Regions from separate parts of the Blautia argi genome, predicted to be linked through region 2. Evidence: riboswitches for the same ligand, from Rfam matches in the RefSeq annotation. Region 2 holds a riboswitch; each other region holds the start of a gene.

Region 1 (7,847 bases), 420 kb from region 2:
GGACAATCCCTAAATCAATCCCGTCATTTTGACTGATTTTCACAATTTCCGTATGCAATCTATACAACCCTGCCGCAAAACTTTTAAAAACAGGCTTTACACCACTTCCTATCTTTCTTATAATAAAGAACACAGAAATTACTATACGGAAAGGACAATGCCTATGTTCCGCTTAATGGGAAATATTTATAAAGACACGCGTATTCAAAAAAGCACGGTTATCTGCGATGATACACAAAATACCAGAACCAAAAAGGTCTTTCACTGCCTGGACTGTATTTGCCATGAATTTGACCTTCCCTCTCCAATCTGGCTGGAGTCCAATATCAAAGACTTCCAGAAATTCTCAAAGGTACGGTTTTCGCAGGATAATTTCATTGAAATCCTGGACTTTGACTACCTGGAACTGCAGATTATCGAAGAGGATTAATGCACTTTCAGACAATATTGCTGTATTGGTACAGACAAAAACAGCTTCAGACCACTCTCCTTTCTTTAGATATACCACTTTAAGGAAACTGCCTGAAGCTGTTTTCTGTTATTCTCTTATTCTTCTTTTAAAAGACCGTCTAACTCTTCTTCCAGCATTGCCTCATCTTCTTCACTTAAAAGCTTTGAAATCTGAAGGGCAAGCTTGCTGTCCTCATCTTCCTCATCTTCTTCGTCAAACTCTTCCAGCTCTGCAATATCCTCCATAGCGTCCATAATATCCAACTCCTGAGTATCTCCCAGATGAAGTTCTTCTTTGTTCTCTTCCTCTGGCAGCTCCTCATCAGGAATCTCGATTCTGTGAATTTCCAGCTCACTCTCCTCGCCAATATCGTTTAAGGAAGTAGGCATACTACTGATAATGTGATGCACCTCTTTATAAGAAGACATAAATCTTCTCTGTGCCTGATTAATCAATTCTACAATGCCATTCATTTCTTCCTGAACAGCCACATATTTCTTCTTGCCCTCTAAAAGTTTGTCATCAATTTCAGACTGCACAGCCTCCACGCGGCGTTTTGCTTCCTCCTCAGCCTCTGCTATCATAATGTCGCATTTTTCCCGTGCTTCTTTTTCCATACTTTCTGCTTTTATCTGCGCTTCAAAGACCAGCTTTCCAATGCTTTCGTAATTATCAATGTACTTCTGGTATTTCTCCTTGATGTCCTCCTCCATACGCGCCTGATAAGATTCCTTCAGTTCAATTCTCTTCTGCAGTTCCGCAATCTTGGCATCTCTGTCTGCAATCTGCTTTTTATAATTCACCTGAATTTCAGCCATTTCATCTTTCAGCTTCTGAATCAGCTCCTGTACTTCTTCCTTGTCATATCCACCCATTAAGGTTGTTTTAAACATTTCATACTCTGCCATAATACTCCACCTCGTACTTTTTCTTCTTACTGTAAATATTTGCTGATAACCGGCCATACATCTGCCCGTTCAAATCCCAGCTTCCATTCTGCTACCCCTGCCAGCTCATACTGCTGTATCAGTTTCATCTTTGCTTCCAGAGATTTCTCATCTTCCAGCCAGATTTTCTGTGTACCCTCGGAAGTGGCAAGCTCGCCATAATTCTGCGATACATCTTTATTCCAGTATACTTCCATGCCTTTTTCCTGCACATATTTTTCTGCCTGATCCATGCCAAAGACCTCACTGGTCACAGCTCCATTATTGTTCTCTGTCCACAATCTGGTATAAAACGGCACACCGTTAATCACCTTTTCCTTAGGAACTTCCTTCAGAGTCTGGACAATTCCCGCTTCCACAAAAGGAAGGGACGCTACAGAACCTGCAGTTTCCGCTCCAACAGTATGTTCATCATATCCCATGATAATCACATAATCCGCCACAATCCCCTGTTCCTTTCTGTTATAAAAAGAAGTATACTGCGGAACCGGATTGTCCACAGACAGAACCAGATTGTTGGCTCTGCACATAACAGACAGTTCTCTGACAAACTGGATAAAATGCGGCGCCTCTTCCTCTGTCAGCGCCTCAAAGTCTAAATTAATTCCGTCCATTCCCACTCTTTTGGCTTCACTTAAAAGCATCTCAATGATATGGGTTCTGGCGCTTCTTTTAGACAGGGTTTCCAGTGTGCTTACATTTTTATCAAAATTATCAATCAGTCCCCAGACCTCCATGCCCTTTTTGTGTGCTTTTTCTACATATTCTGCGCTGGCAAGGGAAGAAATCGTTCCCTCTGTTCCTGTCACAGAAAACCAGGTAGGGGAAATAACATTGACGCCCTGCAAATCCTTTACCGTCTGCTCAAAAGCTCCATTGGCTGCCTCGGAGGTAACCTGATGCCATGCAAGGTTGATTTTATAATCTCTGGTAAGGCTGGTAAAATTCTCCTCATAAGCCCCCTGGTATTTTGGCTCGGCTGTCTTTGACGCTTTCAGATCTTCTTTTTTTACATAGCCGTCGATTCCGTCTTTTGTCAGAACTCTGGACCAGTTTTCCAGTTCCTCCAAAAGTTCCATGGAATCCCCTGCTTTCACATCAGAAAGAATGGGACTCTTAATTCCGCCCTGGTAACGAACTACAGTATCCCGGTCTGCCTCCACAGTCTGAATCTTCTGCCACTCATAGGTAATAACAACTCTTGCCGGTTTTTCGTATACCCGACTTTCTATCTGCATATAATTTTCCAGAAAATCCAGAGCAATATAAAGACTCTCGTCCAGCTTTCTCACCGGAACAAAACTCTGTTCCTGCCCCTGTGCCTGAAATTCCATATCCGGCTGAATCTCTATTACAGAATCCGGGGTTGTATACAACATACTCTGTGTTTCCTGATCCCAGTAAAATCTTCCGCCCAGAACACCGGTTACTGCCTGATAGGGAAGATAGATCATATCCTCTATGAGCCTGCCTCTGTACTCACTTAAGGTATCCTGAAAAATCAGGGCAACCTCCTCCGGGGATTCCAGCTTATAATAGTCTGCCAAATCCATTCGGATATCTGACGGTGTATATTTCTTTACATAGGTTGTAATAAGCCCCGCTGCCCCAACGATTACGATAAGAAATAACGCTATCAGTGCAGGGGGAAAGCTTCTCCTGCGCCTTCTTCTTTTCCTTCGTTTTGCCATGCTTCAGCTCCTTTTACTCTCTTTTGATATGTGTATTATAGCATATTTTTCTCTTTCGTCATCTATTTCTTCCGGAATTTCATGTTTTTTTCAGATTTTTTTCTTTTTTGTACACAATTACAGCCCCTTTAATTCTTCACAAAATCAAAGGAAACAGCCTGCAATTTCCCGCTTTCATCTTGAATGTAGTCCCGCATATAGTTTCCATCCTCGGCAATTCTGTATGCTTTCTCAATACGTTTTGGAGTCGTACTTCTCCCGTTCAGATAGAGAAGCACTCCCATATCCTCATAGGTTTCCAACTCCCGGTGCAAAAGCTGTTTTTCTTTTTTATCCATATCTTCCTCCCGCAGAATATAAATGCTTGTGATATATTATTATCCTGCTTTCTTTTTCCTTGCACAAAACGCCTCATTCAGTTACAAAAGATAAAGATAGACTGCCCGTATGTTTTGATCTTGATATAAATGGAAATCTGCAGTGATACAGAATGTACCAGACTGCTGCAGCAGACCGCCGCATTTCTTGAATCATAAAATCTGTCAAATGTCAAAAGACTACCTGTATTTCACTCCTCTCTGTAAAATTTACAGGACAGTCTTCTCTTACCTGATTTTCATTATAACACCAGCTCTCGGAATTAGCAAGTATTTCTTCTTTACAATCCGGCAATGCATAGTATATAATATAAAAGGAGAAATAGCATCTTTAGATGAATTAACCAGACAGGACGTGATGTTATGAAAATAGAAAAAATAAATGAAAATCAGATACGTTGTACACTGACAAGAGCTGATTTGGAGGAACGGCAAATTCGTTTAAGTGAGCTGGCTTACGGCAGTGATAAGGCAAAAACTCTTTTCCGGGATATGATGCAGCAGGCAAGTTCCGAGTTTGGCTTTGAAGCTGACAATACACCTCTCATGATTGAGGCAATTCCGGTGTCTGCAGACAGTATTATTTTAATTATTTCCAAGGTAGATGACCCGGAGGAACTGGATACCCGCTTTTCCAAATTCACCCCTTTTGGCAATGCTACAGCCGTTTCCGAGGACGCCCCTCCTATTGAAGTAGAAGGCGCTGACGATATCCTGGATATCTTCCAGAAAATTTATGAGGCAAAGGCAAAAGCCATGGAGCGCAGAAAAAAAGAAAAAGCAGCCTCCGAAAACAAAGAAACGGCCACAAAGCCGGAAAACATCGGGGATACCCCTGTTTCTGTCAACTTAATGCGGGAATATGTTTTCCAAAACCTGGATACCGTTATTGAAGCAGCCCATGGGCTGAACAATTTCTTCCAGGGCTTCAGCGCTCTGTATAAGGATGAGAAAAACAATACCTACTCCCTGGTACTCCATCAGGAAGAAACCTCACCAGAGGATTTCAACAGAGTATGCAACATGCTTTCTGAATATGGAAAGGGAAGTCCCTTCTCTCCGGCAAAGCAGGCATATTTTTAAAGAACACGGTGTCTGTATTCTTCCATCCAAGGCATTGACACATCTTACACAAATTTAAAAAAGGGCACCCATGAACGGGTGTCCTTTTTACTTTATAGGAAATCTTATTTGTTTTCCAGGAAATCATTAATCTGTGCGATCAGCATGTTTCCGTCAATTCCGTGAACCATAGCTGCTTCTGCCAGAGATTCTCCCTGTGCGGACGGACAGCCGATGCAGTGCATACCTGCTCTCATTAGAATTGGTACAATATTTTCATCTAAACGAATCAGTTCGCCGATTGTCATATCTGCTGTTACCTTCATGGATAGCTTCCTCCTTAAAATATTTTATTGTTTTATTATAATCTGTTTTTGCAGGATATTCAACTGTTTTTCTCCATTTACTTTTGCATTTTGTATACAATTATGCCTACAACCAAAAAATCCTGCTATGTTCGTAAAATAAGACTTGTATTATAGAAACAAATATATTAGAATAACCCTAAGAACTGAATTGAAAGATTCAGAATATAAAGGAGGATACAATCATGGCATACGTTATTACAGATGAATGTGTAAGCTGCGGAACATGCGCTGGTGAATGTCCGGTAGAAGCTATTTCCGAAGGCGATGACAAATACGTTATCGACGCTGATACATGCGTTGACTGCGGAACATGCGCTGGTGTTTGTCCTACAGAAGCTATCGTAGAAGGCTAATATTACATAATACAGGACTTTTATTCTGTATCATGAAAGGTACGAAGAGGCAGGAAGCTTAATGTTCCTGCCTCTTCGTCTTCTCTTTTTACTTTCTTTTAAAAATCCTCCTCTTTTTTTGCGCTTCTTTTTCCAGAGCTGCCGCTGCCTCTCTTCTGGACTGCTGACAAATACGAATCCTTTCATCAAGACGCTTATACCTCTCTTCTTCTGAATTTTTCTCCTGGATTCTGTTCGCAACCAGTTTGCTGATAATCTCCATAAATTCCCTGGATACCGGGGGGCGTGGATTTTTTCCTCTCTTTTTTCTTTTTTGCAGACTCTCTATGCTCAGGCTGTTTTTCGTCCACCTGATTTTTATAAAAAAGGGTTGTCAGCTCTCCGATTTCCTTTAATGCATACCCTTTTTTCTTTAGTTCTCTAATACTCATGAAAATCTGAATATCCCATCGGGTGTAGTATCTGTGTCCCATTTCGTTTCTTCCAATCGGAAGACGCAGCTCCTCTTCCCAGTACCGAAGCACATGGGACTGTATGTCCAGAAAGCGTACTGCCTCCGAAACCGAATAAATGGTTTTCTGCATATACTGACCCCTTTCTTTGTTTCTCTTAATTATTATAACAAAGCGTTATAAAAATGCAAGAAAATACGTTCGACAAAAACTGTTGACAAGCCCTCTAAGGGGTGCTAAACTGATAAAAAATAACCAGGGAGCCTTATGGGCTGAGAGGAAGTTCGACTTCGACCTGTATTACCTGATTTGGATTATGCCAACGTAGGGAGTTTACACATACTGATTTTATATGTCTGTGCGTCCTATTTCGGCACAGACTTTTTCTTTTTGTGAAAACGGCTGTGCTGCAGGTTCGAATTCTCTGGTTTAAAAACAAAAGATTGGAGAAAATCTATGACTTATACCACACAAATGCATGCCGCAAGGCAGGGAATCATTACCCCGGAAATGGAAATCGCCGCAAAAAAAGAAGGAATACCGGCAGAAGAGCTACGCCACTATATCGCAGAGGGAAAAGCCGTCATTCCGGCAAATAAACAGCACCAATGCCTGAATCCCAATGCCATTGGTTCTATGTTGAAAACCAAAATCAATGTCAATCTGGGCACTTCACGGGACTGGAAAGATATAGATATGGAGCTTCATAAAGTTCGGCAGGCTGTAGATATGGGAGCAGAATCGATTATGGATTTAAGTTCCTACGGAGATACCAGAGCTTTTCGCCAAAAACTCACACAGGAATGTCCGGCCATCATCGGAACGGTTCCTATCTATGACGCAGTAGTCTATTATCATAAGCCTTTAAAAGATATTACTTCCGAAGAATGGCTGGATATTGTGGAAATGCATGCAAAGGACGGCGTGGATTTTATGACAATCCATGTGGGCATCAACAAAAATACTGCCCGCCGTTTTAAAGAAAACAGGCGGCTCACCAACATTGTTTCCAGAGGGGGCTCTATTATTTTTGCCTGGCAGGAAATGACCGGACAGGAAAATCCTTTCTATAAGCATTATGACCGGATTCTGGACATCTGCCGAAAATACGATGTCACCTTAAGCCTTGGAGATGCCTGCCGTCCAGGCTGCCTTGCCGATGCAGGAGATATTTCTCAAATTGAAGAGCTGGTAACTCTTGGAGAACTTACCAGACGGGCATGGGAAAAAGATGTACAGGTGATTATTGAAGGACCCGGCCACATGCCTCTGAATCAGATTGAAGCCAATATGAAAATCCAGCAGACCGTGTGCCAGGGCGCACCGTTTTATGTGCTGGGACCTCTTGTAACGGACATTGCCCCCGGATACGACCATATTACAGCAGCCATTGGAGGAGCCATTGCCGCTTCCTGCGGTGCTTCCTTTCTCTGTTATGTCACACCAGCCGAGCATCTGCGTCTGCCGGACGAAAAAGACGTAAAGGAGGGTATCATTGCTTCTAAAATTGCTGCACACGCCGCGGATATCGCCAAAGGGGTAAAAGGCGCCTCTGACTGGGATTCTGCCATGAGCACTGCCCGGAAAAATCTGGACTGGGAAGAAATGTTCCGGCTGTGTATTGATCCGGAAAAAGCCAGACAATACCGGGAGGAGGCAAAGCCGGAAAAAGAAGACACCTGCAGTATGTGTGGAAACTTCTGCGCTGTAAAAAACATGAACCGGATACTGGATGGAGAAATTGTAAATATCTATGATGAGTAATAAAAATCCCTGACCTCTTCTCTCTGCCAAAGCATAACAAAAGAGGCTATGGCACAAAATGATATGCAGCTTATGCCATAGCCTCTTCTACTTTTTCATATTTACAAACTTTGTATAATTTGGCAGCCAAACCAGATTTACCGTACCAATAGGACCGTTTCTCTGTTTTGCTATAATGATTTCCGCAATATTTTTATTCTCGGAATCCTTGTTGTAATAATCATCACGATAAATAAACATAACCACATCGGCGTCCTGCTCAATGGCTCCGGACTCTCGAAGGTCTGAAAGCATGGGTCTGTGATCCGGGCGTTGTTCTACGGCACGGCTCAACTGGGAAAGCGCCACCACAGGCACATTCAGTTCTCTTGCCAATGCCTTC
Region 2 (7,847 bases):
TCCGGTGAGTGGGTCAGAGGCGGAAGCACCGCGGGTCAGCACTCTGCCGAGTCCTGCAAGATAGGCCTTTCTGCCTGCCTCAATGGCTTGTCTGAAGGCAGATGCCATCAGGGGGAGATTTCCTGCTGTGGCGAGAGCTGTATTTGCCATAATGGCTGCCGCACCCATTTCCATTGCCTCGCAAGCCTGGGAGGGGCGTCCGATACCGGCATCCACAATCACCGGCAGGTCAATTTCTTCAATAAGAATTTGTATAAAATCTCTGGTGGAAAGCCCCTTATTGGAACCAATGGGGGAGGCAAGAGGCATGACGGAGGCAGCCCCGGCGTTTACTAAATCTCTGGCTGTGTTTAAATCCGGATACATGTAGGGCATGACAATAAAACCCTCCTTTGCCAGGACTTCCGTTGCCTTAACTGTTTCCTGGTTGTCAGGCAGCAGGTATTTGGAATCCCGCATGATTTCGATTTTTACAAAATTTCCGCAGCCCAGTTCTCTTGCCAGACGGGCAATGCGTATAGCCTCTTCGGCATTTCTGGCGCCGCTGGTATTGGGAAGCAGGGTTACATGTTCGGGGATATAATCCAGAATGTTTTCCTCCGCCCTTGTATTTGCACGGCGTACAGCCAGGGTAATAAGCTCTGCACCGGCGTCTTTTACGGCTGCTTCAATGAGTTTCAGAGAATATTTGCCGGATCCTAAAATAAAGCGGGAATGAAATTCGTGTCCCCCTATCAGGAGTGTATCGTTGTTCATAAAATAACCTTCTTTCTGTAAATTTTGTAAGCAGATGTTGTATCAATCTGGTTTTCAGATGTTAAAGTCCTGCCAGAAGCTGTAGGACGACATGAGCTTCATGGGCAGCGCAGCACATAACCCGGGAGGAAAAAAGTCCCAATTTTGGGGAAACCTCGTTTTGCTCATCTCCACAGAGATAAAAATGAGGAGTAATCTGCCGGGTTTTTATGAGGTTAGGACTGTCAAGACCTGCCATACCGGAGGCAGCCACCAGAAATTTCTCGGGCATGACCTCCAGAACCCTGTTGACCAGCATAGCCTTGCTTTCTGCCAGGTCAAAGGCTTCGCAGATTATCTGTGCGTCCTTTAAAAGTTGCTGCAGATTTTCTTCCTGTAGTTTTATGGTGTGGCTCTGTACACAGATATAGGGATTGATTTCCCTGAGATTTTCTGTCAGAGCGTCTGTTTTGTACATGCCTACCTGGGCTGCTTTGTATTGCTGGCGGTGCAGGTTGGTAATATCCACCCGGTCAAAATCAAAGAGCAGCAGTCTGCCAACGCCTGCACGGGCAAGAGAGAGCGCGATATTGGAGCCAAGTCCTCCCAGACCGCAGATGGCAACTGTGGCAGCGTTGAATTTTTTCTGCAGAGTTTCTCCATGCCGTTCTTTCAAGGCTTTTTCCATTTCTTCTCTTCCAGGTATCATCAGCCGCCTCCTACAAAGCTGACAATTTCCAGCACATCGCCGTCTGACAGCAGAGTTTCTTCGTATTTTGATTTGGGGATGATTTCTCCGTTTCGCTCAACGGCAATCCTTTTTGGATTGTAATCCGCAGATTTCAGATACTGGGACAGAGAGATTCCCTCCAGATGCAGGGTATTTCCGTTTATTTTTACCATATTTCACCTCTTTTGCGGGAACTAAAAAGCGGGAAGATACCAATCTCGGTAACTTCCCGCTGCATATTCTGCACATATGATTCCAAGGCGTCCCTACGTTGGCATTATCCAAATCAGGTTATCGGTCGAAGGTCATACCTTCCTCTCAGCCTGTCTACAAGCTCCCGTCTTTTTTATTTTGTTCATTATACAACAGGACTGGTAAAATTGCAAAGGTTTTCTTTGAATTTTAAACGGGAATACGTCAATACGTTAAAAAATTAAAAAAGACAGAGAATGACTTGAAAAGCAAAGCGCATTTTCGTATAATGAGGTTCGTCAGAAAAAATCAGAAAAACAGAAATCCATTAAGGGAGAATATATATGGAAAAAAAGACCTTTGTGACAAAAGAACAGTTAGAAGAAATTGTAAAGGAATATCCCACACCTTTTCATTTGTATGATGAAAAAGGAATCCGGGAAAATGCGCAGGCAATGAAGGAAGCCTTTGCATGGAATAAGGGATTTAAAGAATATTTTGCTGTAAAAGCAACCCCCAATCCGTTTTTGATTCAGATTTTAAGAGAATATGGCTTTGGATGCGACTGCTCTTCGTATACAGAGCTGATGCTGTCAAAGGCCATTGGCTGCGTGGGAGAAGATATTATGTTTTCCTCCAATGATACACCGGCAGAGGAATTTCAGTATGCCAATGAGTTAGGAGCAACCATTAATCTGGACGATATCACTCATATTGAATATCTGGAAAAAGCCATCGGAACGCTGCCTAAGCGTATAAGCTGCCGTTATAATCCAGGCGGTGTGTTTGAGGTGTGCAATGGCATTATGGACAATCCGGGAGATGCCAAATACGGTATGACAGAGCCTCAGATTTTTGAAGCATTTCGTATTTTGAAAAACAAAGGCGTGGAGGAATTTGGAATCCATGCATTTCTGGCCAGCAATACGGTGACAAACGAGTATTATCCCATGCTGGCAAAGCGGCTTTTTGAGCTGGCAGTGTGCCTGGAAAAGGAAACCGGCGCAAAAATCTGTTTCATCAACCTGTCCGGCGGCGTAGGAATTCCATACAGACCGGGAGAAAAGCCCAACGACATTCGTGCCATTGGAGAGGGTGTAAGAAAGGTGTATGAAGAGGTGCTGACGCCTGCAGGTATGAACGATGTGGCAATTTATACAGAGCTTGGAAGATTTATGATGGGACCCTACGGCTGCCTGGTGACAAAGGCCATTCACGAAAAGCATACCCACAAGGAATATATTGGTGTGGACGCCTGTGCGGTAAACCTGATGCGTCCGGCCATGTATGGGGCTTATCATCACATTACGGTTATGGGTAAAGAAAATCAGCCTTGTGATTACAAATATGATGTGACAGGTTCTTTGTGTGAAAATAACGACAAATTTGCTGTGGACAGAATGCTGCCAAAGATTGAGAAAGGCGATTTGCTGGTGATTCACGATACAGGCGCCCATGGCTTTGCTATGGGATACAATTACAACGGAAAGCTGAAATCCGCAGAGCTTTTACTGAAAACAGACGGGAGTATACAGCTGATCCGTAGGGCAGAAACGCCAAAAGATTATTTTGCTACCTTTGACTGCTTTGACTTTTATAAAAATCTGGACTGCAATCAATAAAAAAAACAAAAAAATAGAATAAATTGCATTAAAATTCAAAAAAATGCTTGCAATTTGGAGGGAGTCGTGCTAGAATATCTATTGTTCCGTTAGGAAATGCCGGCGTGTCGGAATGGCAGACGAGGCAGACTCAAAATCTGTTGTGGGCAACCACGTATGGGTTCAAGTCCCATTGCCGGCAGTTTTATGAATGAAGAAAGTATGAAAAGGCTGAAATCCAGTGAAATAAAGGGTTTCAGCCTTTTTGCTGTATGGGAAAGTTCGATTTTCGAGGAATCCTTGAATGAAAATAGTCCGCATAAAAGCGAGCCTGGAAATGAGAGGATACTGGTTAAAAGATACAGGTGTCATTTGTCTTGGGGCGGAATGGTTTTGTGCCTTTTTGAAAAAAGTAAAATTTATTTAACTTTTGCGATAACAAAATTCGTGCTAAAATAAAGTTATGTGAATAGAAAGAAGGGAAAACATGGCAGCAAATAGTAAAGTTGGACTGGTTTTGGAAGGCGGCGGTATGCGAGGTGCATTTACAGCGGGGGTACTGGATTTTTTTCTGGACAGGGAGGTTTCTTTTCATACCTGTATCGGCGTATCCGCAGGCGCCTGCCATGCATGTAGCTTTTTATCAAAGCAAAGACGAAGAGGATTTGAAACAAATACAGACTATCTGGAAGATGAAGCTTACTGCAGTGTAAAAAATCTCATAAAAACAGGAGATTTGTTTGGGGTTGATATGTGTTACAGGAAAATTCCGGAGGAATTAAATCCTTATGATTACCGGGCATTTGACCAAAATCCTACGGAGTTTTATGTAACAGTGACAAACTGTGAAACGGGAGATGCGGAATATAAGAAAATTACAGATATGCACAAGGGGATTCACTATGTCCGGGCGTCCAGTTCCCTGCCTCTTTTGGCGAGAACAGTGTGGATTCAGAACACTCCGTATCTGGACGGGGGAATTGCAGACTCGATTCCTGTAAGGCAGTCCCAAAAGCTGGGAAATGAAAAGCAGGTGGTGGTGCTGACACGGCAGAGAGGATACCGAAAACAACCAAATAGGGCCATGCCAGCCGCTTATTTAAGATACGGAAGAGAATTTCCAAGGCTGGTAGAGCGTATGAAAAACCGGCATCTGGATTATAATGAAACCTTGGATTACTTATATGAAGAAGAGAAAAAGGGAAAGATATTCCTTATTTGTCCGGAAAAACCAGTGGAAATCGGCAGAGTGGAGAAGAATCGGGAAAAGCTGGAAAAGTTGTATGAAGAGGGATATGCTACAGCAGAGAAAAACAGCAGAGCATTACAGGAATTTCTTCTTTCCTAGAAAGGGGAGAGCAGAAAAGCAACAAAGGCGGAAAGGAGCCATCTATGGGAGTGAAAACATTTGCAGCGATTGACGTAGGTTCTTACAATGTATGTATGGATATTTATGAAATTTCTCCGCGGAATGGGATTCGGTGTATAAACGAAGTGAGAAGCCGTCTGGAAATCGGGAGAGAAACCTATGGTGAAGGGAAGATTACCTTTGCTACAGCAAAGGAGCTTTGCCGTGTCCTTCGTGATTTTACAGAGATTATGAAGGAATATCAGGTAGAGGAGTATCGGGCATGTGCCACCAGTACGCTTCAAGAGGCGCAGAATGTATGGCTGGTTATGGAACAGGTGTATCAGAAAACAGGTATCCGGGTAGAGATTTTAAGCAACTCGGAACAGCGCTTTTACGGCTATAAATCCGTAGCTGCAAAGGAAGCTTCTTTTGAAAAAATCATTCAGAAGGGCACGGCAGTTATGGAGGTAGGAGGGGGAAATGTACAAATTTCCCTGTTTGATAAGGATACTCTTGTTACTACTCAGAATTTTAAAATGGGAAGCCTGCGAATCAAGGAGCTTCTGCTTCCTCTGGAAAAGGAAACCGTACATTATGAACGCCTGGTGGAAGAGCTGGTACATAACCAGATTTTGGGTTTTAAAAAGCTGCATGTAAAGGATCGCAAAATAGAGCACATTATTCTTATGGGAAATACCTTTACGGAAAGACTGTTTGAGAAAAAAGAGAGTATGACAGAGAGCAGAACCATCAGCCTTGAAACCTTTATGGAGGAATATAGATGGGTGATGGCGCATTCTGCGGAAGAGGTATCAGTAAAGCTGGGAGTTTCTCTGGAGTATGCAGAGATTATGGTACCTGGCATGATTATTTACCGTGTATTTATTGAGGAGCTGGGCGGACAGACCATGTGGCTTCCGGGAACGCACTTAAACGATGGAGTGGCTTATGATTATGCGGAGCGACGCAAACTGATGAAAAGCAAGCACAATTTTGAAAATGACATTCTGGTTTCAGCGAGAAATATTGCCAAGCGATATATGAGCAGCAAAAATCATACCCAGGCAGTGGCGCAGAATGCACTTGCCATTTTTGACGGCATGAAGAAGCTTCACGGTATGGGGAAAAGAGAGCGGCTGCTCTTACAGATTGCTATCTTGTTGCATGACTGCGGCAATTATATCAGTCTGAGCAATGCTTCAGAATGTGCATATGAAATCATTATGTCCACGGAGATTATCGGACTGTCCCACAAGGAACGAAAGATGATTGCCCATATGGTGAAATTTATTAAAATGCCTTTTCAGTATTATGGAAGCGCAGATTCCAGATCTGAGATAGACCGCAAGGGCTATATGACGGTAGCAAAGCTGACAGCCATTATCCGGGTGGCAAATGTGCTGGATAGAAGCCACAGACAGAAAATTGAGGAAATCCGGGCTGCAGTAAAGGAGCAGGAGTTGGTGCTTACCGTTTCTGCAAAAGAGGATTTGACGCTGGAGAGAGGACTTTTGCCAGAGCAGGCAGATTTCTTTGAAGAGATTTTCAGTATCCGCCCTGTACTGAAGGTAAGAATGAGGAAATAAGGAGGAGTGAGCATATGGAATTTAAGGCATATACAAAGCCGGAATATTACCGCAACAGAGAATTGAGCTGGGTAGGGTTTAATGAAAGAGTGCTGTCTGAGGCAAGGGATAAAAGCCTGCCCTTATTTGAACGCCTGAAGTTTTTGAGCATTACGGCCTCTAATCTGGACGAATTTTTCATGATTCGGGTTGCTTCTTTAAAGGATATGGTTCATGCAAAATATACAAAACCGGATATTGCAGGGCTTTCTCCAAAGGAACAGCTTGAAAGACTGGCGCCTGTATTAAAGGAGTTTATTCATACCCAGTACAGTACCTATAATCGTTCTCTCTTGCCGGGGCTGAAAAAGGCAGGGCTGGTGGTTGTAGAAAAGCATGAAAATTTAAGCAAGGAGCAGAAAAGCTTTGCGGATAAATACTTTGATGAAACCATTTATCCGGTACTGACTCCCATGGCGATGGACAGCGCGAGGCCATTTCCTCTTATCCGCAATAAAACTTTAAATATTGGCGCACTGATTGCAAAGAAAAATAAAAAGGATAAAGAGGAACTGGAATTTGCTACTGTGCAGGTGCCTTCCGTGCTTCCAAGAATCGTGGAGCTTCCTGAAGAGAAGAATGGAAAGCAAACTGTAATTCTTCTGGAGGAAATTATAGAGAGAAACATTGGTAAGCTGTTTTTAAGTAATCAGGTGGTGTGCGCCTGCCCTTACCGTATTATCCGAAATGCGGATTTAACCATTGATGAGGACGAGGCAGCAGACCTTTTAAACGAGATTCAAAAACAGTTGAAAAAAAGGCAGTGGGGCGAGGTTATCAGACTGGATGTCAACGAAAAAATGGATCCCCGCCTGCTTAAAATCTTAAAAACAGAGTTTAAAGTAAAGGAAGAAGACGTATTTGCCGTCAACGGACCTCTGGATCTGACTTTCCTTATGAAGTTGTATGGGTTGGAGGGGTTTGAAACTTGGAAGCTTTCCCAGCATGTACCTGCGCCGGTGCCGCAGATGATGGCAGAGGAGGATATTTTTACCCAGATACGAAAACAGGATATTTTGCTTCATCACCCGTTTATGACTTTTGCTCCTGTGGTGGATTTTGTCCGTCAGGCATCAAAAGACCCGCAGGTGCTTGCCATCAAGCAGACCCTGTACCGCGTCAGTGGCAATTCTCCCATTATTGCAGCTTTGGCGCAGGCAGCGGAAAACGGCAAGCAGGTCACTGTGCTGGTGGAATTAAAGGCGCGTTTTGATGAGGAGAACAATATTGTGTGGGCGAAGAAGCTGGAAAAAGCAGGCTGTCATGTCATTTACGGGCTGCTGGGATTGAAAACCCACAGTAAGATTACTCTGGTTGTGCGAAAGGAAGAGGAGGGAATCCGCAGATACGTGCATCTGGGAACCGGAAATTACAACGATTCTACAGCCAAGCTGTATACAGACTGCGGACTTCTTACCTGCTCGGAAAAAATCGGGGAGGACGCCACAGCGGTGTTTAACATGCTCTCCGGTTATTCTGAGCCGAAAAGCTGGAATAAATTAGCTGTAGCGCCTATCTGGCTTCGGGATCGCTTCCTGCATCTTATTGAAATGGAGCAAAAGGAGGCGCTGGAGGGACGCAGGGCAAGAATTGTGGCAAAAATGAATTCTCTC
Region 3 (7,847 bases), 1.1 Mb from region 2:
TTTCTCTGGTGTATATGATAGCCACAAAAGTTGTGTACATAAAAAATGTAAAAGCGAAAACTTATGCTCCGTTTTTATCCTCCAACGGGAAATACTGCCGCTATGATGAAAGCGTAGGGAAAATTCTGGAAATCTGATATAAAGAAAAAAGGGGATCCCATGGAATTTCAGTCACAGGATACCCTTTTTCTATTTATTTTCTTCTATTTTCTTTAAAATATATCTTTTATACTTCAAAAATTCCTGTGTCAGATTAAAATCCTCTGACCTTGGCTTTGGTTCTTTGATAACAAGCTCTTCTGTGATTCTTCCCGGATTTCCTGTGAGGAGATAAATCCGGTCTGCCAACAAAATGGCTTCGTCTATATCATGAGTGATAAAAATTGTGGACAGATGAATCTGCTCCATAACCTGAAGATACCATTTGTGCATAGCGCTCTTGGTCAGGGTATCCAAAGCAGAAAAAGGCTCATCTAAAAGTGCGATTTTCCTGGAAAACATATAGGTTCTGAGAAGGGCTGCTCTCTGTCGCATACCTCCGGACAGTTGAACCGGATATTTTTTCTGAGTACCCTCCAGCCCAAATTCCTGAAAATAAGGCTGTACCAGCTTTCTCGCTTGTTTTTTCTTCTCTCCCCTGATAATCAGGGGCAAAGCCACATTATCCTCAATGGTGCGATAGGGCAGAAGCAAATCCTTTTGAAGCATATAGCTGACCTGCCCCGGCCTACCTGTAATGTCCTCACCGTCTAAAAGCACCTGCCCGCTGTCTGGCTTTAAGATACCGGAAATCACATTAAACAGTGTCGTTTTGCCTCCTCCGCTGACTCCCAGAAGTGCAACCAGTTCCTTATCCCCCAGATGAAGGGACACGTTTTCTAAAACCCTTTTGTCTTCAAAGGTTTTTGTCACATGGGAAACCTCTAGCTGTGCCATATCTGATGCCGCCTTTCTCTTTCTTATTCCGGAAGATAGTCATTGGAAAATCCTGCATTCTCCGGTATTTTTGCTTCAGAAAGACCGTTTTCATTCAGCCAGTCATAAAAGGCATTCCAGCGCTCCGGATCCATATATCCCCAACGCTCCTCCTCTGCCTTATACTGGTCTGCCAGGTATTTCTGGCTTGCCTTCACCAGTTCGCTGTCCAGCTCCGGTGATGCCTTGCAGAGAAGCTCTGCTGCCTGTTCCGGTTCTTCAATAGCAAATTCATATCCTTTTTTTTACTGCTCTTAAAAACGCTTTTGCCGCATCGGGATTTTCCTTTAAAAAGTCATTATTAGCAATAATAACAGGCGTATAATAGTCAAACACTGGATTGAGATCCTTAAAGGCAAAATAATCGGTATCCAGCTTTGCCACCTCTGTTGCCACGCCTCCCCAGGCATAGAACACCCAGATTGCGTCCACAGATTTTGTCTTTAATGCGGAAACCTCATCAGTCACTGTGCTTGGAATCAGCTCTACCTTACTGAAATCACCGCCATCTCCTTCTACAACATTCTTCATCATGGCCTTTTCGATAGGCGCGTCCCAGGTGGCATATTTCTTTCCTTCCAGTCCCTTTGGGGAATCCATACCCTCTCCCTTTCTGGAAATAATACCTGAGGTATTGTGCTGCACTACGGCTGCTATGGCAGTATTGGGAAGAGCATTCTCTCCGGTCACCCCCGGCGCCATGGTATCCTGAAAAGAGATGCCAAGCTGAGCTTTCCCGGAGGCAACCAACGCATCTGCCCCATCCTCCGGCGGCTGTACAATCTCCACATCCAGTCCCTCTTCTTTAAAATACCCCTTTTCCTCTGCCACATACAGTCCCGTATGATTGGTATTGGGCGTCCAGTCCAATACAAAGGTCAGTTTTTCTTCTTTGCTCTCTTTATTATCCTCTGTTCCTGCTGCTTGACTGCTGCTTTTACAACCGGTCAGGACTGCAAGCATGGTCACACACAGAGCTGCTGCTAACCATTTTTTCTTCATCTGTTTTTCTCCTCTTTCTTATTTGACATGCTCCCAGGGCATGGATTTTCTCTGAAGAAACTCCACCAGCTTCATAAGCAGAAGACTGATAATGGAAATCAGAAAAATCACGGCAAACATTTTATCATAGGCAAATGCCTTTTTTACTCTGGTCATATAAACGCCAAGTCCGCTGAAGCCACCCAGCCATTCTGAAATCACAGCGCCTACCACAGAGTAGGACACGGAGATTCTGAGGCTTGCAAAAAAATGACTTCTTGCACCCGGAAGCTTAATATAGCGGAATATCTGAAATTCCCCGGCGCCCATGGAACGCATGAGATTTATCATATCCTTATCTGCAGACCGAAAGCCGTCCAAAAGCCCCACAGTAATCGGAAAAAAGGTTACCACTACAATGAGAATTACCTTTGGAAGCATTTCATATCCAAACCACAGTACCAAAAGAGGTGCAATGGCGACTGTGGGGATGGTCTGTGTCAGAACAATCAGGGGATAAAAGGCCTTGTATACCTTATCGAACCGTTCCATAATTACGGCCATAAGAAAGCCCACCGAAATTCCACAGAAAAGTCCCAGTGCAGCCTCTAAAAGAGTTACTCTGGCATGTTCCATTAAAAGTCTGAAATCTCCTGCAAAGGCTTTCACCACATCAATCGGCGACGGCAGCATAAAATCAGGAATCAGCCCTGCCATGGAAACTGCCTGCCATAAGATAAGAAGCACTGTCACTGCGGACACTGTCCAAAATTTACTGGTGGTGTTTCGTAACTTTTCTTTCAATACTCAGCACATCTCCTTCCGGCTTATAGCTGACCTTGATGTAAGCAGCTACAGACGGAGCTCCTGCTTTCACTGCAATATGCTGACATTCCTTTACAATGTCCATAAGCTCATCATAGTCCCCTTCAATCGTGGTTTCAAAAGGTCCTACATAATAATTGTTTCCTGTGCTTTTGATGTAGGCAATCACCTCATCAACAATACGGATTAATTCCTCGTCGTCCTTTGCCTCCGGCAATGTCTGAATTGCTACACTTGCGTTCATCTTGTTTTCCTCCTTTGTTTTAGGGTATAAAGAAGAATCTCGCCTGTGAGATTCTCCTATGAAACAAAAAATCCCTTCAGGGATTACCTGATGGGATTTACGTCTGTATCTGAATCTGCAAATTTTACAAACTGCTTCCTACGCCGGCATTATCCGAATCAGGTATGAGGGTCTAAAACGAATCTGGTTTTATTCTCAGCCGGACTTTCTCCAGCTCCCCTTGCAATGTTCAGTTTACTGTATTTACGGTTTTCTGTCAACCTCTTTCCTTCTGTCTTCTGTTTCTTCGCAGGACCAGATTTTCTTAAGCTTCTGCATGGCTTCTGTAATCTCCTCTTCTGTCAGACAGGCATAACCCAGAAGCACTTTTGCACCCGGATTTCTTGTTTCTTCTCTTAAATCTATGGCATATTCGGAATATCCGTAAACCTGAATCTCTGCTTTTTGCGCCCGCAGCACAGCCTCTTTTTCAGTGAGTCCGTTCACAAATTCCACAGTAAGATGCAGACCTGCATGTTCACCCGTAAAGGTACAGATATCCCCCATCTCCCGCAGTGCCCGTACCATGCAGTCATGCTTTCCCTTGTACACAGCCCGCATACGGTTTAAATGCCGCTCATAATATCCTTCTTTCAAAAACAGCTCCAGAATTTTCTGGTCTGTCCTTGACACAGTAACAGCAAAAGGACTCTTTCTGTCAGCATAGATCTTTGCCAGAGAATCCGGCAATACCATATAACTGACACGGATTGCAGGTGCAAGAGATTTTGAAAAAGTTCCCATATAAATTACCCTTCCGTTTGCATCAAAGCCCTGGAGGGCAGGTATGGGCTGCCCACGGTAACGAAATTCACTGTCATAATCATCTTCAATAATATACCGCCCTTCTGTTTCCCTGGCCCATTCAAGAAGTGCCATGCGGCGTTTCAAGGGCATTACTGTGCCTGCCGGAAACTGATGGGAGGGCATCACATAAGCGATTTCGGCCCCGGATTTTTTCAGTGAGGCAATGCTCATGCCGCTACTATCCTGAGAAACAGCCTTTACCTCATATCCAATATGAAGAAAATCATAGTAAGCATTCAGATAGGTATGGCTTTCCATTGCCACCACCTTCTCTTTTCCCAGAATTGTACCAAGCAGCATAAGAAGGTAATCATTTCCCGCTCCAATGAGAATCTGCTCCGGGCGGCAATGCATACCCCTTGCCTGATACAGATATTCTGCAATTGCACAGCGAAAACCATATTCTCCCCAGGGGTTTCCTGGCTGAAACAGCGCGTCTTCCTTTTCAGAAAGCACCTGTCGGGTAAGCTTTTTCCAGATATTATGGGGAAAGCTCCCAACAGAAATGCCGTTTAGGGCAAAATCCCAGCGACAGGTCTTTACTCCTGTGTCCCTGCACAGCTTTTCTTCTTTTCCACATGCAGGCGCTGTATTCTCTTTCCCGGAAACGTAAAGGCTTTCTATCTCACAGATATAATAACCCTTACAGGGAACAGACTCCATATACCCCTCTGAAACCAACTGCCCGTATGCCAGATCCACGGTACTGCGGCTGACAGATAAACACCTTGCCAGAGCTCTGGAGGAAGGCAGCCGTTCCCCTGGCTTTAAATCCTTTTGCTGTACAGCATTTTTAATATACGCGCAAATCTGCTGATAAATGGGAAGTTTGCTCTTTAAATCCAGCGGAATCAACAGTTCGTTCATCTTTATTTTAATTTAAAGGAGCTCTTTAAGGATACAATGCGGTTAAATACCGGCGTACCTGGCTTGCTGTCATGGCAGTCTGCACAGAAAAAGCCGTTTCTCACAAACTGGAAGCGGTCATAAGCCTCTGCCTTTCCAAGCTCCGGCTCTACCAGACATCCTTTTACAACCGTCAGAGAATTGGGATTTAAGTTCAGACTTCCGTCCTCTTTGTTGTATACGCCCTTTTCTTCGTCCACAATATTTTCATACAGACGGCATTCTGCCTCTACTGCTGTTTCTGCACAAATCCAGTGAATGGTTCCCTTTACCTTTCTTCCGTCCGGAGAATTTCCCCCCTTGGAAGCCGGGTCATAGGTACAGTGAATCACAGTGACATTGCCGTTCTCGTCCTTTTCGCAGCCTGTACAGGTTACAAAATAAGCGTTCATAAGACGCACTTCATTTTCCGGATAAAGACGTTTGTATTTCTTTACCGGAACCTCCATAAAGTCTTCTCTCTCAATATACAGCTCTCTTCCAAACGGCACCTGTCTGGTTCCAAGCTCCGGATTTTCCATATTGTTGGGCACTTCCAGATACTCGATTTCCCCTTCCGGATAATTGTCAATCACCAGCTTCACCGGGTCTAAAACAGCCATCATACGAGGCGCTTTCATCTTTAAATCCTCTCGGATACAATATTCCAGCATTGCATAATCCACAGAGCTGTTTGCCTTTGATACGCCGCAAAGCTCTACGAATTTCTGAATGGATTCCGGTGTGAATCCACGTCTTCTAAGAGCCGCAATGGATACCAGGCGAGGATCGTCCCAGCCATCCACAATACCGTCCTCTACCAGCTTTTTAATGTAACGCTTTCCTGTTACCACATTGGTCAGATACAATTTTGCAAATTCAATCTGCTTTGGTGGGTGAGGATATTCCAGTTCTGTTACCACCCAGTCATAAAGCGGTCTGTGATCTTCAAATTCCAGAGTACAGATAGAATGTGTTACTCCCTCAATGGCATCTTCAATGGGGTGTGCAAAGTCATACATAGGGTAAATGCACCATTTATCCCCTGTGTTGTGATGTGTCATGTGTGCCACGCGGTAAATAACCGGGTCACGCATGTTGATGTTCGGAGAAGCCATGTCGATTTTGGCACGAAGCACTCTGCTGCCGTCCTCAAATTCACCATTTCTCATTTTCTCGAATAATTCCAGGTTTTCTTCCACGCTTCTGTTGCGGTAAGGGCTTTCCTTTCCAGGCTCGGTAAGCGTTCCTCTGTATTCTCTGATCTCCTCTGCTGTCAAATCACAGACAAAGGCTTTGCCCTTTTTAATCAGCTTTACGGCAGCCTCATACATCTGCTCAAAATAATCAGATGCAAAGTACAGACGGTCTTCCCAGTCTGCACCCAGCCACTTGATGTCTTCCTTAATGGATTCTACAAATTCTACCTTTTCCTTTGTAGGATTGGTATCATCAAAACGCATATTAAATTTGCCGTTATATTTCTGTGCAAGTCCGTAATTTAATAAAATAGACTTGGCATGTCCGATGTGCAGGTAGCCGTTTGGCTCCGGCGGAAAACGGGTGCAGATTTCCTCGTATTTTCCTTCTGCCAGGTCTTTTTCAATAATCTGTTCAATAAAGTTTTTAGAAACGGTTTCTTTTGCTGTTTCTTTTTCCACTTTTTCTTCCTCCATCTATTGTAGTTTCTTCTGTATAGTCTAAGGACTATACTACCATAATTTTTTATTTTTTCAAAGGCTTTGCTTTTATTTTTTTCAATTCAGTCCAAAATCATAAAGTTTGCCGTTGCTGTGGCAATCAATTTCCCCGTCTTTTCAGATTTACACTCTGCCGATACATTGCAGATGCTTCGTCCTGCGCGGTCTGCCTTTGCAGTTACCAAAAGGACGTCCTGCGCCATGGCAGGGGACAGATAATTCAGACTCAGATTAATGGTGGGAATCCTCTGACTTTTGCTCACACTTCGCACCAGAACCCCACAGGTAGTGTCAACGGCTGTGGCAATCAGTCCTCCGTGCATGGTTGCCATGTGATTTAGTTCCCACCTCTGTACCGGGAAGCGCAATGTCACGCTCCTTTTTTCATAACTGCAAGCATAAAATTCTATCTGCATTTTGCTGTATAAATGATCCGGGTCTTTGGGATAAAGCCGATCCATGCTCTCCCTTATCTCCTGCTCCATTTCCCGGTTTCTTTCGTTTTCCATGTCCTTGTTCCTCCTTTATAAACGTGTTTTAATACCGTACTTCCAGCAGAGTCAGCCCTCTTGCCGGGGCTGTAAAGCCTGCGTTTTTTCTGTCACAGCTTTCCAGAAGCGCTGTCATGGTTTCCGATTTTCTTACTCCTCTTCCCACTTCAATCAGCGTTCCTGTAAGAATTCTTACCATATTATAAAGGAAGCCGTCCCCAGTGTAGGTTATGCAAATTTCCTGCTCTGTTTCCTGTATCTCAATACAATGCAGCGTCCTTATGGAAGACTTTTTCATCTTTTTATTTGAACAAAAACTTTTAAAATCATGGGTTCCTTCTAAGAATCCCGCAGCTTCTCTCATAGCGTCAATATCCAGGTTTTCATGAAGGGGGCACTGGTACTTCCGTTCAAATACATTTTTATGAAAGCCCGCTGCTATTCGATACTGGTACACCTTTTCTCTGGCATTTAACCGGCTGTGAAAACGCTCTGCTGCCTGACGCACCTGAAGAATTTCAATATCCTCCGGAAGATAATGATTCAGATACGCACAGATTTCTTCACAGCTTTTGTCTGTATCCATATGAGCGTTTGCCACCTGTCCCCTTGCATGGACGCCTGCATCTGTCCGCCCTGCACCCTGTATGGTTACCGGCGTTTCACACATGCGGGACAGTACGTCTTCTATTTTTCCCTGTATGGTATTGTCCGTGTCTTTCTGCTTCTGCCAGCCGCCGTAGCGGGTGCCGTCATACTGTATATCCAAACGATAATTCAATGTGTTTTCGCTCCTTCCTAAATAGTGATTATAATAGCACAGGGGGCTTTTGGCGTCAACCAAAAGCCCCTCTGTGCTTCCTTTATTCTAATCTGAATTTTTTAATCTTATTTCAGCAG
Region 4 (7,847 bases), 620 kb from region 2:
ATCACAGGCAGGTCTATTTAAGAGAAACAAAGAAAGGAAGAAAGCATATGAGAATTCTGATAGCAGAAGATGACAGGGATTTGAATGCCATTCTGGTTTCCAGGCTGAAGAAAGAGCATTATAGCGTAGACTCCTGTTTTCAGGGAGATGAAGTGTTGGACTATCTGGCAGGGGCAGAATATGATGTTCTGCTTTTAGATATTATGATGCCTGTTCTGGACGGGCTTGGTGTACTTTCCAAAATCAGAAAAAAAGGAAATTCCATACCTGTGCTACTTTTGACCGCAAGGGACAGTATAGAAGACCGGGTGCGGGGACTGGACGCAGGTGCAAACGATTACCTGGTAAAGCCCTTTGCGTTGGAAGAGCTGCTGGCGCGTATTCGGGTGCTGCTGCGCGCAGGAGCAAAGGAACAGAAAACCGTATATCAGGTGGCAGATTTAAAGGTACATTTGGATACCCACGCTGTATTTCGAGGGAACAGGGAAATCAACCTGTCCGGCAAGGAATTTTCTCTGCTACGCTATTTGATTCAGAATCAGGGAGTTGTTCTATCAAGAGAAAAATTGGAGCAGCATATCTGGAATTATGATTATACCGGAGGGTCCAACGTGATTGATGTATATATTCGTTATCTCCGGAAAAAGATTGATGAAGGTTTTGAACCAAAACTGATTCATACCGTTCGCGGAGCAGGCTATGTATTAAAAGAAAAGGAGGGGACATGAAAGGCTGGTCTTTAAAAATAAAGGTTACGCTGGTATACACCCTTTTTATGACGCTTTTAACCTGTGTTTCCCTGGGGCTTCTGTTTTCTCTCAGCAGTCAGGAGATTCTGGAGTCTGTGCAGAAAGAACTGGAAGACCGGGTGTATGACAGCACAGAAGAAATCAGCGTGAAGAAGGAAAAGCTGGTACCAGACCGGGATTTTTATAACCTGGAAGATGGTGTTTATCTGTCCTTGTACGACATGGATGGAAATTTTCTTTTTGGAAGAATCCCCTATGGATTTCAGGAAAAAGCAGAATTTTCAGAAGGTCAGATACAGACTGTGGGAAAAGAAGAAAATAAATGGTATGTCTTTGATGTGAAATACCACCCCGGCGCCTTTCAGGATGTGTATATCCGTGGGATTTGTTCTGTCAGCCATGCCGAAAGCGGAATAAAGACAGTTCGCCGTGTAGCTGTCATTCTGCTTCCTCTGCTGGTGCTTTTTATGGGAGGCGCAGGATATTTCTTTATTGGACGAACCCTTTGGCCGGTAAAACAGATTACAGAAACTGTCCGCAGCATTCAAAAAGACAGAGATTTGTCCAAAAGAGTCGGACTTTCCCACGGAAAAGATGAAATCTGCGAAATGGCAAATACCTTTGATGACATGCTGACACAGATTGAAGACACGGTACAAAGGGAAAAACAGTTTACTTCTGATGTATCCCATGAACTTCGTATGCCGGCAGCAGTTATTCTGGCTCAGTGCGAGGAATTGCTGGAAGAAGAAAATCTTACAGATAATCAGCGGATACAGCTTTGCCGTATACAGAAAAAGGCAGCGGAAATGTCGAATATGATTTCCAGTCTTCTGTTTTTATCAAGAGCTGACCAGGGACGGCAGATGCTGACAAAGGAACTGGTAAACATCAGTGAACTGACGGAGATGTCTGCCCTTGAAATGGGACTGTTAGCAGAAAAGGAGCAGATTCATCTTCAGACAGATATACAGGAAAATCTTTACGCAAAGGTAGATGAAAGTCTTTATATCCGTATGCTGATAAATCTGCTCTCCAATGCCATCGCCTATCACAGAGAACATGGATATATAAAGGTAAGCCTTTTTCGGATAGAAAACAGAATTGTGGGAAAAATAGAAGATAACGGGCAGGGGATTTCCCAGGAAGATTTACCCCATATTTGGGAACGGTTTTACCGGGCTGACAGAGCCCGCACCCAGGGAAACCACTCCGGGCTTGGTCTTCCCATGGTCAAATGGATTGCAGAGGCTCATGGAGGAAAAATCCAGGTGGAAAGTTGTTTGGGAAGGGGAACCTGTTTCACCTTCTGGCTTCCGACAGAAGAAAATGGAGAAAAAAAGTAAAATGATATATTTTTTTAATCTTCCTTTAATCTTTCTGCGATATACTGGGTACATCAAAGATAGAGAGGAGATTCGATTATGAAAAAATATATAATTTTTACAGGTATTTTTGTTATGGGAGGTTTACTTGCAGGCTGTGGTGCTACACAGGGAAAGGATATTGGAAAGGATTCTGCAAAAAATATTGCTTTTGAGGAAGCAGGGGTTACCGAGGATCAGGTTTCCAGATTAAGAGTCAGCAAAGACCGCGATGACGGAAGAGTTGTATATGAAATTGATTTTGATGCAGGAGAAACAGAGTACAACTATGATATTGCCGCAAAAAACGGAGAAATTTTAAGTGCAGAAACAGAGAAAAGAGATTCTTTTGCAAATGTACAGCCAAACGCGGAACCTGCACCGCAGACACAGAAAGAATCCGGAAGTCAGGAACAGCAAAATACAGCAGACAGCCAGACAGATACAGCATTGTCCCAGGCAACGGAAAATACACAGCCTCAGACTCCTGTACAGGGAAATTCTCAGAATATCCAGACAGCCATCAGCCAGGAGGAAGCACAGAAGGCAGCCCTGGCAAGAGTTCCCGGAGCAGAGTTAAAGGATTTGTATATGGAACTGGAAATTGATGACGGACAGTATATTTATGAGGGAGATATTGTGTATCAGCAGACAGAATATGAATTTGAGATTGATGCCAATACAGGCGACTTCCTGAAATGGAGTGAAGAAACCTACTAAAAGTTGCAGAAAAAACAAACAAAATCAAAAGGTTTACCAATATCAGGTTTACATTCGATTGTAAACCTGATATTTATTTATAGTTGACAATTTAGCCTGCTATGTGATAAAGTGTGTATGGAACAAAACAGGTCGAAATAAGGAAACGACAAGAAAGGATAGGAATACAATATGACAACAGCAGTACAAGAACACAGCAAAACTTATGATTTGGTATATGTGAGTATTTTCGCAGTATTAATTGCCGTCTGCTCCTGGATTTCCATTCCGGCAGCGGTTCCCTTTACCCTGCAGACCATGGGAGTCTTTACCGCAGTAGGGATTCTGGGAGGAAGACGGGGAACCATGGCTGTTTTGGTTTACATATTTCTGGGACTTCTGGGAATTCCTGTATTTGCAGGCTTCACAGGCGGAATCGGAGTTCTCGCCGGAACAACAGGCGGATATATTGTAGGCTTTCTTGCCTCCGCACTTTTGATGTGGGGAATGGAAAAGCTGCTTGGAAGAAGCAGAAAAATTCTTTTTTTCTCCATGATTTTAGGACTCCTTGCCTGCTATACAGTTGGTACCCTCTGGTTTCTGGCTGTATATACCGCACAGACCGGTCCTGTGGGAATCGGTGCTGTATTGGGCTGGTGTGTCATTCCCTTTGTGATTCCGGACGTCCTCAAAATCATTCTGTCCATGGTTTTAACAAAACGGTTAGCAGGAGTTATAAAAAAATGAAAAACCAAAAAGACATTTTAAAACTGCGGGCACATCATGGTATGTGCCTTGCTTTTTTTGAGGGAAAAGGCTACAGCGATACTTTTACTTTACATATGGGAAGCATTCTGGAAAAAATGAGGGGAAATCCAGTCTTGCAAATTGTGACAAATGGGGATATGATATGTAAAAAATGCCCTAATTCAAAAGAAAATACATGTATCACCCAGGAAAAGGTGAAAATCTATGACCAGAAGGTATTGGCTGCCTGCGAGCTTTCTAAGGGAGTAACGCTTTCCTGGGAAGAATTTTCTTTTTTGGTAGAGGAGCGTATTTTGAAAAAAGGAAAACGCAGAGAAATCTGTTCCAACTGCCAGTGGCATGAAATCTGCCAGAGAAAGGAACTGGAACGATATGGAAACAGCCAAAAACGCAATGCAGCCGGAGATTAGGGCTGCAATCAGAGAGGATTTCGCAGATATTGCCCGTCTTATGCAGCAGGTACACGACCTGCACAGCCACGGAAGACCGGATATTTATAAAGAGGCGACCGATTTTTACACACTCCAACAATTTACAGAAGATATGGAGGATCCGGAACTTTTATTTCTGGTGGCAGTTTGGGAAGGCAAGCCTGTGGGCATGTGCCAGGTAAAATATCACACCTTAAAAGACAGCGGCATTACCAAAGAAAGAACGCGAGCCTATGTAGAAGCTTTATGCGTACAGGAGAACTGCCAGAATCACGGTATCGGAAAACAGCTTCTCCAAAAAGCCGAAGAAGAAGGAAAACGGCGAAAGAGTTCTTCCCTGGAACTGACTGCATGGGAGTTTAATGAGGAGGTATTGGAGTTTTATAAGAATTATGGTATGAAAATCCAAAGAGTTGTTTTGGAAAAGGAAATTTAGATTGGAAAAATTTAAAAAATGTGGTACACTATAGCTAATTACAGAGGAGGTTTAAGAACATGAGAGCAGAATTTGATGAAACATTAGTAACAGGAAATGAAATGATAGATTCCCAGCATAAGGAACTGATTGACAGAATTAATCAGCTTCTGGAAAGCTGTGAAGACGGACAGGGAAAAATCAAAGCTGTAAAAATGCTGGATTACCTGTTGGATTATACAGAATTCCACTTTAGCGCAGAGGAAAAGCTGCAGGAAGAAATCGAATATCCTGGAATCAAAGAACATAAGGAAAAACATGCAGAATTTAAACAGGCTGTAAAAGAATTGCAGGAAATGCTGGAAGAGGAAGAAGGTCCCACAGAAGCGTTCGTAGCACAGGTTCAGAAAAATGTTGTGGACTGGCTCTTTGATCACATCAAAGGCTTTGACCGTTCCGTAGCAGAATATAAATTCATGGCATCTAATGCAGAAAGATTATAAGGGTAAAACCATGTTATTATTTGTAGAATATCCGAAATGCACCACTTGTCAGAAAGCAAAAAAGTGGCTGACAGAGAAGAACCTGGAGTTTGCAGTGCGTCACATTGTAGAAGACAGACCTGCAAAGGAAGAATTAAAGGAATGGTATGAAAAAAGCGGGCTTCCTTTAAAAAGATTTTTCAACACCAGTGGAAACAAATACAAAGAGCTTCATTTAAAAGATAAGCTTCCTTCCATGACAGAGGAGGAACAGTTGGAACTGCTTGCCACAGACGGTATGCTGGTGAAACGTCCTGTTTTAGTAAGCGATGATTTTGTACTTACCGGGTTTAGGGAACAGGAATGGACAGAAAAACTACATTTATAAACACAATTTTCATAGTACAGTCAGGGGAGTCCGTAGGCGGGCTGAGAGGAAGTTCTCAAACTTCGACCCTTTAAACCTGTATGGGTAATGCCAACGTAGGGAGAAAGAAATGAGCTGTTGCAGGAAACGGCAATCAGGAATGTTGAAGCATTGCTGATATGTCTGACTGGGGCAGCTCTTTTTGTGTCTGAAATAGAAGTTTAAAGATAAAAGCGTGGAAATAAAATTTTTCGATTCTGTAAAAAGGAGTGAGCAAATGAAAGACAGGAAGGAACAATTGAGCAAACAGATGCAGCTTTACGCAGTTACAGACCGCACATGGGTGGGAGAAAAAACCTTTTTGGAACAAATAGAGGAATCATTGGAAGGAGGCATCACGTTTTTGCAGCTAAGGGAAAAGCATTTGTCAGAAGCAGCATTTTCAGAGGAAGCAAAGAATGTTCAAAAGCTGGCTGCAAAATATAAAGTGCCCTTTATCATCAATGACAACGTGGAAATTGCCGGGAAAATACAGGCAGACGGCGTTCATCTGGGGCAGCAGGATATGGATCCTTTAAAAGCTAGAAAACTTTTGGGCGAGGATAAAATTATCGGAGTTTCCTGTAGAACAGTGGAAGCCGCCAAAAAGGCAGAGGATTGGGGCGCAGATTATCTGGGAGTGGGAGCTGTATTTTCTACTTCTACCAAAAATGATGCAATCGTTATTACAAGAGAAACCCTGATGGAAATCTGTCAGGCAGTTTCCATTCCTGTGGTAGCCATTGGCGGAATCAGGGAATCAAATCTTATATCATTAAAAGGAACCGGTATTTCCGGTATTGCTGTAGTTTCTGCCATCTATGGTCAAAAGGATATAAAACAGGCCTGCAAACGACTGCGGGCCTGTGCAGAGCAAATCACGCAGGGAGGAAAATCATGAAAAAGGTATTGAGTATCGCAGGGTCTGACTGCAGCGGTGGTGCGGGAATCCAAGCGGATATTAAAACCATTACCATGCATGGTCTGTATGCCATGACTGCCATTACGGCTTTGACTGCTCAAAATACAACAGGTGTTTACAACGTACAAGTAGTGTCACCGGAATTTGTAGCACAGCAACTGGACTGTATTTTTCAGGATATTCGTCCTGATGCAATAAAAATAGGCATGGTTTCAGACAGTAACATTATCGAAATCATTGCCCAAAAACTGAAAACATACAAGGCAGAAAACATTGTTATAGACCCTGTTATGGTGGCGAGCAGCGGAGGCAGCCTTTTGTCTTTGGAGGCGAAAAATGCCTTAAAAACAGGGCTTTTTCCTCTGGCTGATATCCTGACCCCCAATATACCGGAAGCCGAGTTTTTATCAGAAACAAAAATTCGAACCCATCAGGATATGGAACGGACTGCCGCGCTGCTTGGTGAGCAAATAAAAGGGGCAGTCCTTTTGAAGGGTGGCCATCTGCTGCAGGAGGCTGACGATTTGCTGTATAGGAACAAAGATTATTTCTGGTATCCTGGAGAAAAAATTCAAAATGAGAACACGCATGGTACAGGTTGTACTCTTTCCTCTGCCATAGCCTGTAATCTGGCAATAGGATATGACATATCGGAAAGTGTGAAGAGAGCTAAGGAATATGTAACAGGCGCCATAAAGGCACAATTGAATCTCGGAACAGGCAGTGGACCTCTGAACCATATGTATCTTACTCAAAAGAACAGGTGAATGATGCTTGAAAAAGAGGTGGGAGAGTGGTATGCTTCTTCTATATCTTTTGAAAGGAATGACTTCATGTACTACAGAAAACCTCATTATTATGACCGCTTCGTCTGTACTGCAGATAAATGTCCGGATACCTGTTGTGCCGGCTGGCAGATTTTTATAGACGAGGATACTTTAAAAAGCTACAGTCAGGTTCCGGGAACCTTTGGAATCCGCCTTTTAAATTCCATAGACTGGTCCCAGGGAGCATTTGAACAATATAAAAAACGCTGCAGCTTTCTGAACGAAAAAAATCTCTGTGATATTTATAAAGAACTGGGGGCTTCTGCTCTTTGTGAAACCTGCAGACAATATCCCCGACATACGGAAGAGTTTGAAAATCTCCGTGAGTTTTCCCTTTCTCTTTCCTGTCCTGTGGCAGCGGAAATGATTCTTGGCTGCAAAGAAAAGGTTATGTTTTTGGAGGAAGAGGACAGCCAAAAAGAGCGTGAGGAAGACTATGAAGATTTTGATTTCCTGCTTTTCGGAAAGCTGGAGGAGGTACGAACCTGCCTTTTTCAGCTCATACAAGACAGAACGTTGCCCATGAGAGAACGAATGTTTTTATGTTTACAGACCGCCTTTGGCTTTCAGAAAGCACTGGAAGAGGGAAGGCTTTTTGAAAAGGATTTTGCGGTTGAACCAGAGAAAAAAGAAACGTTCAAAAAGAAAAGAAGTACGGAACATAATGCCGAACTTCGTTTTGAATCCATGAACCTTATGCTGAAAGATTTACAAAAGTTAGAAGTTTTACGAGAAGAATGGAGCGAAAATCTGACTAGATTGAAGCAGAATATCTATACAAAAG

The links. A riboswitch is a leader RNA that binds a small molecule or an ion and turns the genes downstream of it on or off. The one in region 2 is predicted to bind thiamine pyrophosphate.
Region 1: another riboswitch for thiamine pyrophosphate. It lies ahead of thiC (phosphomethylpyrimidine synthase ThiC); the one in region 2 lies ahead of thiS (sulfur carrier protein ThiS).
Region 3: another riboswitch for thiamine pyrophosphate. It lies ahead of DQQ01_RS10930 (thiamine-binding protein); the one in region 2 lies ahead of thiS (sulfur carrier protein ThiS).
Region 4: another riboswitch for thiamine pyrophosphate. It lies ahead of thiE (thiamine phosphate synthase); the one in region 2 lies ahead of thiS (sulfur carrier protein ThiS).

What each region holds. Positions count from the first base shown of each region.
Region 1 is NZ_CP030280.1:699,533-707,379, reverse strand. It holds gene DQQ01_RS03605 (hypothetical protein) at 164-430, shown strand; gene DQQ01_RS03600 (hypothetical protein) at 547-1,359, opposite strand; gene DQQ01_RS03595 (glycosyl hydrolase family 18 protein) at 1,386-3,089, opposite strand; gene DQQ01_RS03590 (hypothetical protein) at 3,218-3,427, opposite strand; gene DQQ01_RS03585 (adaptor protein MecA) at 3,830-4,549, shown strand; gene DQQ01_RS03580 (DUF1858 domain-containing protein) at 4,654-4,854, opposite strand; gene DQQ01_RS03575 (4Fe-4S ferredoxin) at 5,079-5,249, shown strand; gene DQQ01_RS03570 (helix-turn-helix domain-containing protein) at 5,444-5,833, opposite strand; TPP riboswitch at 5,948-6,049, shown strand; gene thiC (phosphomethylpyrimidine synthase ThiC) at 6,158-7,465, shown strand; gene dnaB (replicative DNA helicase) at 7,553-7,847, opposite strand, start outside.
Region 2 is NZ_CP030280.1:1,119,029-1,126,875, forward strand. It holds gene DQQ01_RS05490 (thiazole synthase) at 1-756, opposite strand, end outside; gene thiF (thiamine biosynthesis protein ThiF) at 818-1,444, opposite strand; gene thiS (sulfur carrier protein ThiS) at 1,444-1,638, opposite strand; TPP riboswitch at 1,712-1,816, opposite strand; gene DQQ01_RS05505 (diaminopimelate decarboxylase) at 2,002-3,279, shown strand; tRNA gene DQQ01_RS05510 (tRNA-Leu) at 3,378-3,460, shown strand; gene DQQ01_RS05515 (hypothetical protein) at 3,466-3,717, shown strand; gene DQQ01_RS05520 (patatin-like phospholipase family protein) at 3,746-4,606, shown strand; gene DQQ01_RS05525 (Ppx/GppA phosphatase family protein) at 4,651-6,195, shown strand; gene DQQ01_RS05530 (RNA degradosome polyphosphate kinase) at 6,210-7,847, shown strand, end outside.
Region 3 is NZ_CP030280.1:2,238,335-2,246,181, forward strand. It holds gene DQQ01_RS10910 (hypothetical protein) at 1-137, shown strand, start outside; gene DQQ01_RS10915 (ABC transporter ATP-binding protein) at 190-936, opposite strand; partial or broken gene DQQ01_RS10920 (ABC transporter substrate-binding protein) at 960-1,977, opposite strand; gene DQQ01_RS10925 (ABC transporter permease) at 1,996-2,760, opposite strand; gene DQQ01_RS10930 (thiamine-binding protein) at 2,729-3,025, opposite strand; TPP riboswitch at 3,145-3,256, opposite strand; gene pdxR (MocR-like pyridoxine biosynthesis transcription factor PdxR) at 3,269-4,738, opposite strand; gene DQQ01_RS10940 (glutamine--tRNA ligase/YqeY domain fusion protein) at 4,741-6,432, opposite strand; gene DQQ01_RS10945 (PaaI family thioesterase) at 6,519-6,965, opposite strand; gene truA (tRNA pseudouridine(38-40) synthase TruA) at 6,994-7,728, opposite strand; gene DQQ01_RS10955 (NlpC/P60 family protein) at 7,836-7,847, opposite strand, start outside.
Region 4 is NZ_CP030280.1:1,740,574-1,748,420, forward strand. It holds gene DQQ01_RS08490 (response regulator transcription factor) at 48-728, shown strand; gene DQQ01_RS08495 (HAMP domain-containing sensor histidine kinase) at 725-2,095, shown strand; gene DQQ01_RS08500 (PepSY domain-containing protein) at 2,174-2,833, shown strand; gene DQQ01_RS08505 (biotin transporter BioY) at 3,005-3,559, shown strand; gene DQQ01_RS08510 (DUF1284 domain-containing protein) at 3,556-3,990, shown strand; gene DQQ01_RS08515 (GNAT family N-acetyltransferase) at 3,953-4,447, shown strand; gene DQQ01_RS08520 (bacteriohemerythrin) at 4,507-4,929, shown strand; gene DQQ01_RS08525 (arsenate reductase family protein) at 4,940-5,296, shown strand; TPP riboswitch at 5,309-5,415, shown strand; gene thiE (thiamine phosphate synthase) at 5,553-6,215, shown strand; gene thiD (bifunctional hydroxymethylpyrimidine kinase/phosphomethylpyrimidine kinase) at 6,212-7,003, shown strand; gene fliB (flagellin lysine-N-methylase) at 7,070-7,847, shown strand, end outside.